Regions from separate parts of the Lysinibacillus sp. Ag94 genome, predicted to be linked through region 3. Evidence: riboswitches for the same ligand, from Rfam matches in the RefSeq annotation. Region 3 holds a riboswitch; each other region holds the start of a gene.
What was found. A riboswitch is a leader RNA that binds a small molecule or an ion and turns the genes downstream of it on or off. The one in region 3 is predicted to bind thiamine pyrophosphate.

Region 1: it holds a riboswitch for thiamine pyrophosphate, as region 3 does, so the genes downstream of both, thiT (energy-coupled thiamine transporter ThiT) here and tenI (thiazole tautomerase TenI) in region 3, are expected to answer to the same signal.
Region 2: it holds a riboswitch for thiamine pyrophosphate, as region 3 does, so the genes downstream of both, MY533_RS11325 (ABC transporter substrate-binding protein) here and tenI (thiazole tautomerase TenI) in region 3, are expected to answer to the same signal.

Annotation. Positions count from the first base shown of each region.
Region 1 is NZ_CP096780.1:4,016,783-4,020,068, forward strand. It holds gene MY533_RS18965 (hypothetical protein) at 1-485, opposite strand, end outside; gene thiT (energy-coupled thiamine transporter ThiT) at 725-1,285, opposite strand; TPP riboswitch at 1,414-1,522, opposite strand; gene MY533_RS18975 (magnetosome magnetite crystal formation protein family) at 1,645-1,980, shown strand; gene MY533_RS18980 (SbcC/MukB-like Walker B domain-containing protein) at 2,194-3,286, opposite strand, start outside.
Region 2 is NZ_CP096780.1:2,453,067-2,456,352, reverse strand. It holds gene parC (DNA topoisomerase IV subunit A) at 1-841, shown strand, start outside; TPP riboswitch at 1,252-1,361, shown strand; gene MY533_RS11325 (ABC transporter substrate-binding protein) at 1,513-2,508, shown strand; gene MY533_RS11320 (thiamine-binding protein) at 2,510-2,800, shown strand; gene MY533_RS11315 (ABC transporter permease) at 2,800-3,286, shown strand, end outside.
Region 3 is NZ_CP096780.1:2,020,501-2,023,786, forward strand. It holds gene thiO (glycine oxidase ThiO) at 1-1,066, opposite strand, end outside; gene tenI (thiazole tautomerase TenI) at 1,067-1,786, opposite strand; TPP riboswitch at 1,786-1,893, opposite strand; gene MY533_RS09210 (TetR/AcrR family transcriptional regulator) at 2,858-3,286, shown strand, end outside.

The DNA.
Region 1 (3,286 bases), 2.0 Mb from region 3:
GCATTTGGTATCAAAGTAGCCAAAGCAAAAACGAGTGTTCCTACTATTAAGCACAATCCACCCATACGAGGAAGAATGCCTTCTTTCATCACTGAAATTCCAAATAGAATCATACCTAAAACGAAAAACAATGGTCCAACTGAATATATAATGCCTGAAACGCCTTCATCAAAAATAGGCTTTACATTCACCCCAGAAACACCTGCTATTTCTACAAATACAACTGCTGTTACACAAGTAGTACCAATCAGACCCAACAACATTCCTAGATTACCCAACAGCCCATTTTTTTTACCCTGCGCTTCAAATAATCCTATAAAAGCAAAGCTAAGACCTAAGTGACCAAATAAAACTAAGCTTTGCCCAAAAACAGTTCCATTATCTGCTTCCCCTAATAGGTTAATCAAATGTCCGATTCCTAAGAATAAACCAGATATAACACTTGCGAATCCTCCGACAGATCGAAATAAAAGTATGGGTTGCATTATTTACATTCCTCCATTTTATGAATTCACCTCTTATGTTTAAGTTTACACAAAATAGGTTTATATTCCAATAGTTCTTAAATTAACCACAATTCCGATGTTTTAATATGAATTTCTTATTGTAGTTGAACACAAGTTAACCAACACTATTGAACTAACCTGCCCGTTCGTTGAATAGCAACAATCTTTTCGAAAACAGCCAAAACAAAAACCCTTCACTCATGTGAAGGGCTTAATCATTATGATTTTCGTTGCATTAATTGAGGTGCTGCCGTAAATAGCAGAACACCGGCAATTGCTGTTAAAATTGTTGCTGGTAGCATATATGTTCCATTATAGATGATTGAATAAATCCACGCATTTTGATCGCCTGCATACTCTGCGAAAAATACAGCGCCACCAATGGTATGTGCTGCATAGCGTAAAAAACCTGCTAATACAGTTCCTGAAATAATATAAAGCGCCATTTTCTTTTTGTTTAAATTTTTTGCAGCCTCAAGCACCGGTCGACGTACAACGGCCGCTAAGCCAACTACTGTAAAGGCAACACCATAATCAAGTATTCCTTGTAGCCAATGCACAATTGTAGCACCAAACATTGTTTGCATTACACCAATGAGTAAACCGGTTGTCATGCCTGGAATAAGGCCCCAGCGGAATGCTATTAAAATTATTGGTACCATCACTAGACTAACAGAGCCGCCTTGTGCCCATACTTTAAAGGAAACCTGATCGAGCACAAGGCCAATCGCTGCGAATATTGCAATCTCCACAAGCATTAACAGTTTTTTATTGTCCATAAATATTCTCTCCTTTGTTCCGATGTAGGATACAAGAGCAGGAATAGAAATCAGTTGGCAAATATGTCCCTATCCGACATTAAAAAGATAAAAAACGATGCCAGGACAGAGCCTCACATCGTAAAAGTGTCGGTTTCTATCCACAATCCCTACGCAAGTGTTAACTTACAGGTTCGAAGAGTCAAGGCATTACGTGCCCAGTCTCAGCTGACATCATCAGCTCCCCTTGTGGTCGTACATCTTAATTTGATTGAACAACCTCATTGTACGCAAACACTGTTATGATTACAACCTCTTCCACATTTTTTTTGAAACTTTAACGTTTTTCATGCGTAAATATTAAAAAAGGAGGTACTACTATGGAGAACCAAAAAATATTATCTGCCTTTAGTTATCTCAGTATTTTATTTGCACCCTTTATTGTGCCATTAGTCGTTTACTTTGTGACAAAAGATAGCGACGTAAAGAGGCACTCTATTCGAGCACTAATATCACATTTAATCCCAGTCGCATTCGGTATAATTTTCTTTGCAGTCTTTATTTTCTCAACTTTATCATTCAACACTAATTTTGATCTAAATTCAGATAGTAATAATTTTCTTATCATTTGGTTTGTTTCATTCGCAATTTATATTCTCGTTTCATTAGGAGTCGTTATTTGGAATATTATTCAAGCTGTTCGGGTGGTCCGATAAGTTTCATCTTAACCTCTCCTTGAACACATAGTACTTAAGGAGCTGTTATTTTGTGAAAGTATCTAAAGTTGTTAAAACCGCTGTAAAATTAGCACCTATCGTCATCCCCATTGTCAAAAAAGTAATCGCTGCAAAAAAAGGAACAAATCCTAACGTAACTAAAAAAAAATAACAACAAGGCGTATTTCCAACAAACGGAGATACGCCTCTTTGTTATTTTACTTCAAAATATGTTTGACTATGACCGTTCATTGCTTTTTCAACATGCAACACAGCAGGCATTGTAGCTTTTAACTCCGCAACGTGAGAAATGACGCCAATCATACGTCCGGAATCTTGTAAGTCAATAAGCGTATCAATCGCCTTATTTAATGCTTCTTCATCGAGAGAACCGAAGCCCTCATCAATAAACATCGTTTCAATACGGATATTACCTTGAAAGCTTTGAATGACATCTGCCATCCCAAGGGCAAGACTTAAAGACGCATTAAACTTTTCTCCCCCTGATAATGTTTTGACATCTCGTAATTGATCTGTATAAGCATCATACACATCGAGTCCCAGCCCACTTTGCTTGGCATGCTTTTCTAAACGATCTGAACGTCGTAGCTCAAATTGACCGTTGGATAAATGATAAAGTCGAACATTTGCCGCCTCTGTAATTTTATCTAAATAATTGATTTGAATATAACGCTCAAAAGACAGCTTTTTCACATTCTGTCCATTTAACATTGCATAGAGCTCCTTTACTCGCCCCGCTTCTTTCTCAAGTAAATGAATCTCCTGTTCGGTCTCCTCAACCTTTTTGATAAAGTTTGCACAAGCCTTTGCAAATCCTTCCATTTGTTGCAATACTTTAAAAGCTTCCTCATATGTGACACGAAGCATCTCTAACTTTTCTTCCATGGTCGTTAAATCTTGCTTCTCTTGCCCTTTAAGATGCTTCTCCCCCTCAGTAATTTGTACTTGTAATGTGTGGATTTGTAGTGCATATTCATGGCAAGATTTCCGTAAAGCTTCTATTTGCAACGCGCTCCGCTTCCCAGCAGCAAATTCATCATAGCTTTCAAACCCTGCTTCCTTCATACTCACTGAAAATTGCTCGCGTTTTTCATCCATTTTCAGCTTTAATTCCTGAAAAGCCTGTTTCGCTATTTCTGCGGTCATTCTAGCATTATGTGCGGCTTCCTTGGCAGATTGCAAATTTTGCTGGCTATTATTCCACGCAGTTTGTAATGCAAGCTTTTGTGATCCTATATGAGCGATGGCCTGTTGCAATGCTTGTAGCGTCGTAAGATTTTCTGGA
Region 2 (3,286 bases), 430 kb from region 3:
TGCAATGAAGGATTCCGATTATTTATTATATGAAGCAAATTTAAATACACAGCATCATCTACTGTTATTCACAAATCGAGGCAATTATATTTATCAGCCTGTCCATGAACTACCTGATATTCGCTGGAAGGATCTTGGTCAGCATATTTCAAGTATTGTACCGACTGGGGAAGATGAATCTATTATTGCTGTATACGGTTTTGAGACTTTCGAACAGGCAAATACGTATATTTTAACAGCTACGAAGGATGGACAAATTAAACGCTCACCTTTAGCTGATTATGCTGTTACACGTTATTCGAAGCCGATCAAAACGATGAATGTTAAGTCAGGCGATGAAATGATTTTTGCAGACATCGTGACAGACGAAGCAGAATTAATGTTAACGACAGATACTGCCTATGCAATTCGTTTCCCAATAGAGGAATTGCCAGTAACGGGTGTTAAAACAGGCGGTGTGAAAGGGATTACGCTGAAAGACGGCGAAGCCTTAGTTGGCATCAATGTTTTACCGCCAAATGCTACTGCATATGTTGCGATTGTGACACATCGCGGTGCGGTGAAAAAAATGAATGTTGCCGAGGTAGAGATGACGAGTCGTGCAAAACGCGGCTTAAAAGTGTTAACAGAATTAAAGGCGAACCCACATCGTATCGTGGCTGTAGTAAAGGTTGCAGATGAGGAACAGCTAACAATCGAGACGGAAAAGGGTGTGCAAGAGATTCTTGACGTACAAGCATTAACTCGAGCAGATCGCCACTCCAACGGTTCCTTTAAAGTAGACATTGCTACTGACGGTGCCATTTCACATGTCTTCACGATCAAAAAAGAAGAGAAATAAATTAGTTTTCTAGCCCAGTTCCTTGTGAGAGCTGGGCTTTTTTTACCTAATTGAAACCATTGAGCTCGGATATATATGGAGCATTGTATGATGCGCTTTATATAATAGAAAAGTCGGTTGAAATCTGGTTTGGTCGATGCTCATTTAATTGCGACGTTTAGAATGCTAGATCTTTTTCTTTGCTATTTTTCATCATTAGTAAGAAATTTTATGTAATTTGTTTCCATCGTCAATATAAAAGCTCTCCCAAAGGTGATTTTTACAAAGAAAAGAACATGGCGTTATTCAACAAAAGGAATTGAAGGAAGGCATAGAGCTTTATAAAATTATATTAGCAGCGCTTTTACGCAAATAGAGCCTTGTCATTTCCGGATAGATATGGGTATAATAATCACGAAAAGTTCATATGGGAAAGAATGTAGGGGGGCTGGTGTTGCCAGCTGAGATTGTGTCCGATAGACACTGACCCTTTGAACCTGATTTGGCTCGTACCAGCGTAGGGAACATCTATTCAAAAAGAAAATTTTTGATATTGATAGTAAAACGTCTGGGAGGAATCCTAGGCGTTTTTTGTTTTCAGATTTTTGTTGTATACACAGACCGTGAACGCTTTCTTCTGGTAAAGACATTCATTCATGAACATTTCACACTACTTACTTGGAGGATTAAGCATGAAAAAATGGTTATTGGTCCTAATGGCTGCACTTTTCACATTAGTGGGCTGTAGCGAAAAAGAGGCTAAAAAGGATGCTAAAGGATTAACAAAAGTATCGGTTGTTCTAGATTGGACACCGAACACAAATCATACCGGTTTATATGTAGCGGAAAAACTTGGCTTCTTTAAGGAACAGGGTTTAGATGTAGATATAATATTACCCGGCGAGGCGGGAGCAGATCAGCTTGTGGCGTCTGGCAAGGCTCAGTTTGGCGTAAGTTATCAGGAAGGGATTACACAGGCACGTGTGCAAGATGTACCTTTAGTATCGATCGCGGCGATTATTCAACATAATACTTCTGGCTTCGCATCCATTGCATCAAAAGGCATTACGTCACCGAAGGATTTTGAAGGTAAAACTTACGGTGGCTGGGGGGCACCACTTGAAAAGGCAGTACTGCAATCACTAATGCAAACAAAAAATGCAGATATTAATAAATTAGATATTGTCAATGCAGGCGATATAGATTTCTTCACAATGATGAAAAAAGATATTGATTTTGCGTGGATTTATTATGCATGGACAGGTATTGAAGCAGAACTGCGTGGCGAAAAACTCAACATGCTATATTTAACAGATTATAGTGATCAGTTAGATTACTACACACCTGTACTTGCTACAAATGAAAAAATGATTAAGGATGATCCTGAGACGGTAAAAGCATTTGTCGCTGCTGCAGCAAAGGGCTATGACTATGCAATAAATCACCCTAGTGAGGCGGCTGATATTTTACTAGAAGCGGTACCTGATTTAGATAAGAACCTTGTGCATAAAAGTCAGGAATGGCTAGCAGATAAGTATCAAGACGACGCAGCACAATGGGGCGAGCAAAAGCTAGCTGTCTGGGAAAATTACGCGAAATGGATGGCGGACAATAAAGTTTTAGAGGGCGAATTTAACGCAAAACAAGCATTTACAAACGACTTTTTACCGAAAAAGGAGACAAAGTAACATGGCAAACTCATTAATAAGTGTACAAATTATCCCGAAAACTGAAAAATATGAGGATGTGATCCCGTTTGTCGATGCAGCGATTGCGGTTATCGACGCATCAGGGGTGAAATATGAAGTTCATCCATTAGAAACGACAATGGAAGGTGAGCTAACGACTTTACTACAAATCATTGAAAAAATGAATGACAAGATGATCGAGCTTGGCGCTATTAATGTCATTACGCAAGTGAAAATTTTATATCAGCCATCCGGTATTACAATGAATACACTAACGGAGAAATACAAGTAATGAGGCAGGCTTTCAAACAAGGAAGGACGATAATTTTTATCGCCTTCCTCTTATTCATATGGGAACTTATTGTCCGTTTTGCAGATGTGCCACATTGGCTATTGCCCACACCAAGTGCCATTTTGAAAGAAGGCTTTCAATCGTATGAGACGTTTGTGCCACATGCTATAGCGACTGTTCAATTGGCACTTCTAGGCCTTGCCATTGGAATAATGTGTGGGCTAACGGTTGCTGTGCTATTACATCGTTTTACGCTTGTGCGGGAGCTATTTTATCCTATTCTTATTATGTCACAAAATGTCCCAGTGCTCGTTCTAGCACCACTCTTAATCATTTGGTTTGGCTTTGGTTTATTGCCAAAGCTCATTATTATTTGTCTTGTGTGCTTTTTCCCCATTGTTATTTCCGCAATGGATGGCTTCCGTCAAACTTCACCTGAGCTGAAGCATTATTTTGAAATGATTGGGGCAACGAAATCACAAACCT
Region 3 (3,286 bases):
GACCTGTAAGCAACTGGGCTGTGAGTTTGCCAGTAAGCGGGCTTAATAGAATTCCGTTTCGATAGTGTCCGGCAGCTACAAATAGCCCCCTAATAGTAGGATGCTCGCCAATATAGGGAATCCCATCAGCTGTCTGCGGCCTAATTCCTGCCCACACCCGTTCCCACGGGGCATCTTTCAGCTGGGGAATCAGCTTCACGGCTTGCTCAATCAAGGTAGCAATTCCTCCAGCCGTTACTTGTTTATCAAACGTATTTTCCACGACTGTGGCCCCAATGTAAATTTCGCCATTTCGCTTAGGAACAAAATAACAGCGTTTATCTGAAAAAATCGACCTGTGAACGATCGGCTTATTCGGCTTTACAGAAAAACATTCTCCTTTCACAGGATAAACGGTCAAGTTGATTCCCGTATTTTTCATTAAATCGGCAGCCCAGGCGCCGGTAGCGACAACGACCTGTTCACAATAGAAGGCTCCCGCTGATGTGTATACTCCTTTGACAACGCCGTTTTCATAGATAAAAGAAAGAACCTCTGTATTTTCGCGGATTTCTGTACCAAAATGCTCTGCAGCTTTTGCGAAGGCAAGTGATAATTTTGCAGGCTGCACATGGCCGTCATTTGGAAGGAACATAGCACCGGCAACAGTTGGTGCTAATGCAGGTTCCATTTCTCTTACTTGTGTTGCATCGAGCCATTGGATGCCGGAATCCCAGTTCTGCTGGAACAATACCTGACTTTTTAACGCTGTAGCTAATTCTTCCGTTTCTGCAATTTTTAACATGCCTTTATTCACAAATTCGATATCGATCCCCGTATATGTCAGTAATTCGTTAGTGATGGAGGGGAACATCGCCTGGCTTTTTAATGCCAACTGGAAAAATGGACCGTCGTGTTCCATTTCCGCCTGTGCTGCCAGCATACCTGCTGCTGCACTGGAGGCTTCATTGGCCAAAGTTCCTTTTTCAAGAATGACGACTTTTTTTCCTAGTTTAGAAAGTTGATAGGCAATGGAAGAGCCATTAATTCCTCCCCCGATAATGGCAACATCAAATGTATTTTTCACTCAACACATCTCCATTTTAACTTCTTTTTGATAGCTTTTTATTGCAGATAGAGGATCATCGGCGTTTAAAACGCCTGACATCACAGCAATACCGTCGGCCCCGCTGTTTATTACCTGTTTAGTATTTTCAGGAGCAATACCGCCGATTGCAATAACAGGAATATCTAGTGAACCAGTAAGCTTTTTTAATTCCTCTAAACCCCTTGGTTCCAATCCTGGCTTTGATTGGGTAGAAAAAATATGACCATATATCACATAGTCGGCTCCCAAGCGTTGAACCTTTTTTCCTTCTTCGACCGAGTGAATGGAACAGCCAACCGTCAATTGAGGAAAGTTGGCTTTAATCATAGATGCATTCAAACTATGATAGGCTAGTTGGACTCCTTCCACACCTGTAATAACGGCAACGTCTACCCGGTCATTAATGATTATTTTGGATAACGGAACGCCAACTCGGGAAAGCAGGTTGACTGCTTCATATAATTCTTTTGCCGTCATTTGTTTTTCACGCAAATGGATAGCGTCGGCATATGGATGGATGTCTGCTAAAATTTCACTTAGTTGTTCCATTGGCATTTTTCCATTAGAAATGAGATGAATCGCTTTTGATAATAGAGTAATGGGGGTCACCTCTTTAAGACTTACCCGCCTTTCAAATGTAGGATGCAAAAAAGCCACTTTCTTTTTGGTAAAGAAAGTGGCTGGAGATGAAAAGGACAAATTTCCGTATACCACTTCCCTACGCTGGCATTAACCAGGTCAGGTTCATAGAGTCCCGAAGTTACACTTCAATCTCAGCCTTTACAAAGGCACCCCTAGCGGATAAGTTATTTATTTTATTTAATTTATTTCCAATATTAGCACTATTCATGAAGATGTCAATCATTATGAATAGATTACTAGGGGTTCCATTTATTTGGCTGGGGGAAAAATGAATTTACAGAATGGGAGAATCAATATGAGACGTCAATTCAGCAATAACTAAATTGCTATGGGGGAAGAATATTCATGGGCTATTCAAATAAGACTCCGCTTAAAGCAAAGAGTATTGCATGCGCTTGAAGAGTATGTTGTAAGTACAAATTTTGTTAATTCTCTTTTGAAATATAATTGCTTACAAAAGTTGCTAGAGCTAGATGAATTCAATGAACAGTATATGTTTCTACTGTTAGAATTCTTAATTGAGCAAAATAAAAAACAGGATTGTTTAAAATGCTTTGAAATTATACAGATTAGCTGAAATAGGTTTATCTGTTCGGAGAGAATTAATAAAAGATATAACGAATACTTGGCAACTATATAGATTTCTAGCAGTCCCAAATATTAATATTTCTAATTCATTTTCATTCAGATGGAAAAAGTCATGGTTGCCACGAACTTAATTGAAAGTAGTATAAACACCCCGTAGTAGTTATTATATCTAACATCTACGGGATATTTCTCTAAATAATAAGAGTGTCAGTCTATTCTATCCGCTCTTTTAAGATAAGGCTTAAATGATATTGGATAATCTTTAGTTTTCTTATACATTTCGATTATACAAGCTGCTAATTGTTGAATACCAAGTTCTATTTTCTTTTCCTCTACTTGTGAAATACTTAGTCGGATTGCTTTCTTAAATGCTGACTCATCACATTCGTATATAGTAGAATATGAATTTTTTAAGACATCGCCCATGTTATGAATATAAAAGGTTGAAACTATACACTAGTGTCGGTATAATCTGACATATAAACGACAATAGTGTATAGTTTTTTAGGTGCATTTTGTCACTCATTAAGGAGGTGGCTTATGGCTCCAAAAGTTAGTGAAGAATATAAAAAAGAACGAGAGAAAGAACTGATAGAAGCGGCTAAGAAGGTGTTTATCGAGAAAGGTTTTGTTCACACAACTATGCAAGATATTATGGACAAAGCTGGAATATCCAGAGGTGCATTGTATAGCTATTTCAATAATATTAATCATGTTTTTATCGAAGTTTTAAAATATGATGACCAGAAAGACATTCAATATTTTGTGCCATCTGATGAAGGCCTACTTTGGCCACAATTAAAAAGCTGGATTGAAGAACAGCAAATTTATATTGAGGCAATTGACCAAACATTGGTCTTTGCAAAGGCGGAATTCTTTTTATCATATAAATACGTAAATAATAAAGATAATTTCCCTTACATTTCTGAACGCTATAATCGAACTACTGAAGCAATAGAAAAAGTATTA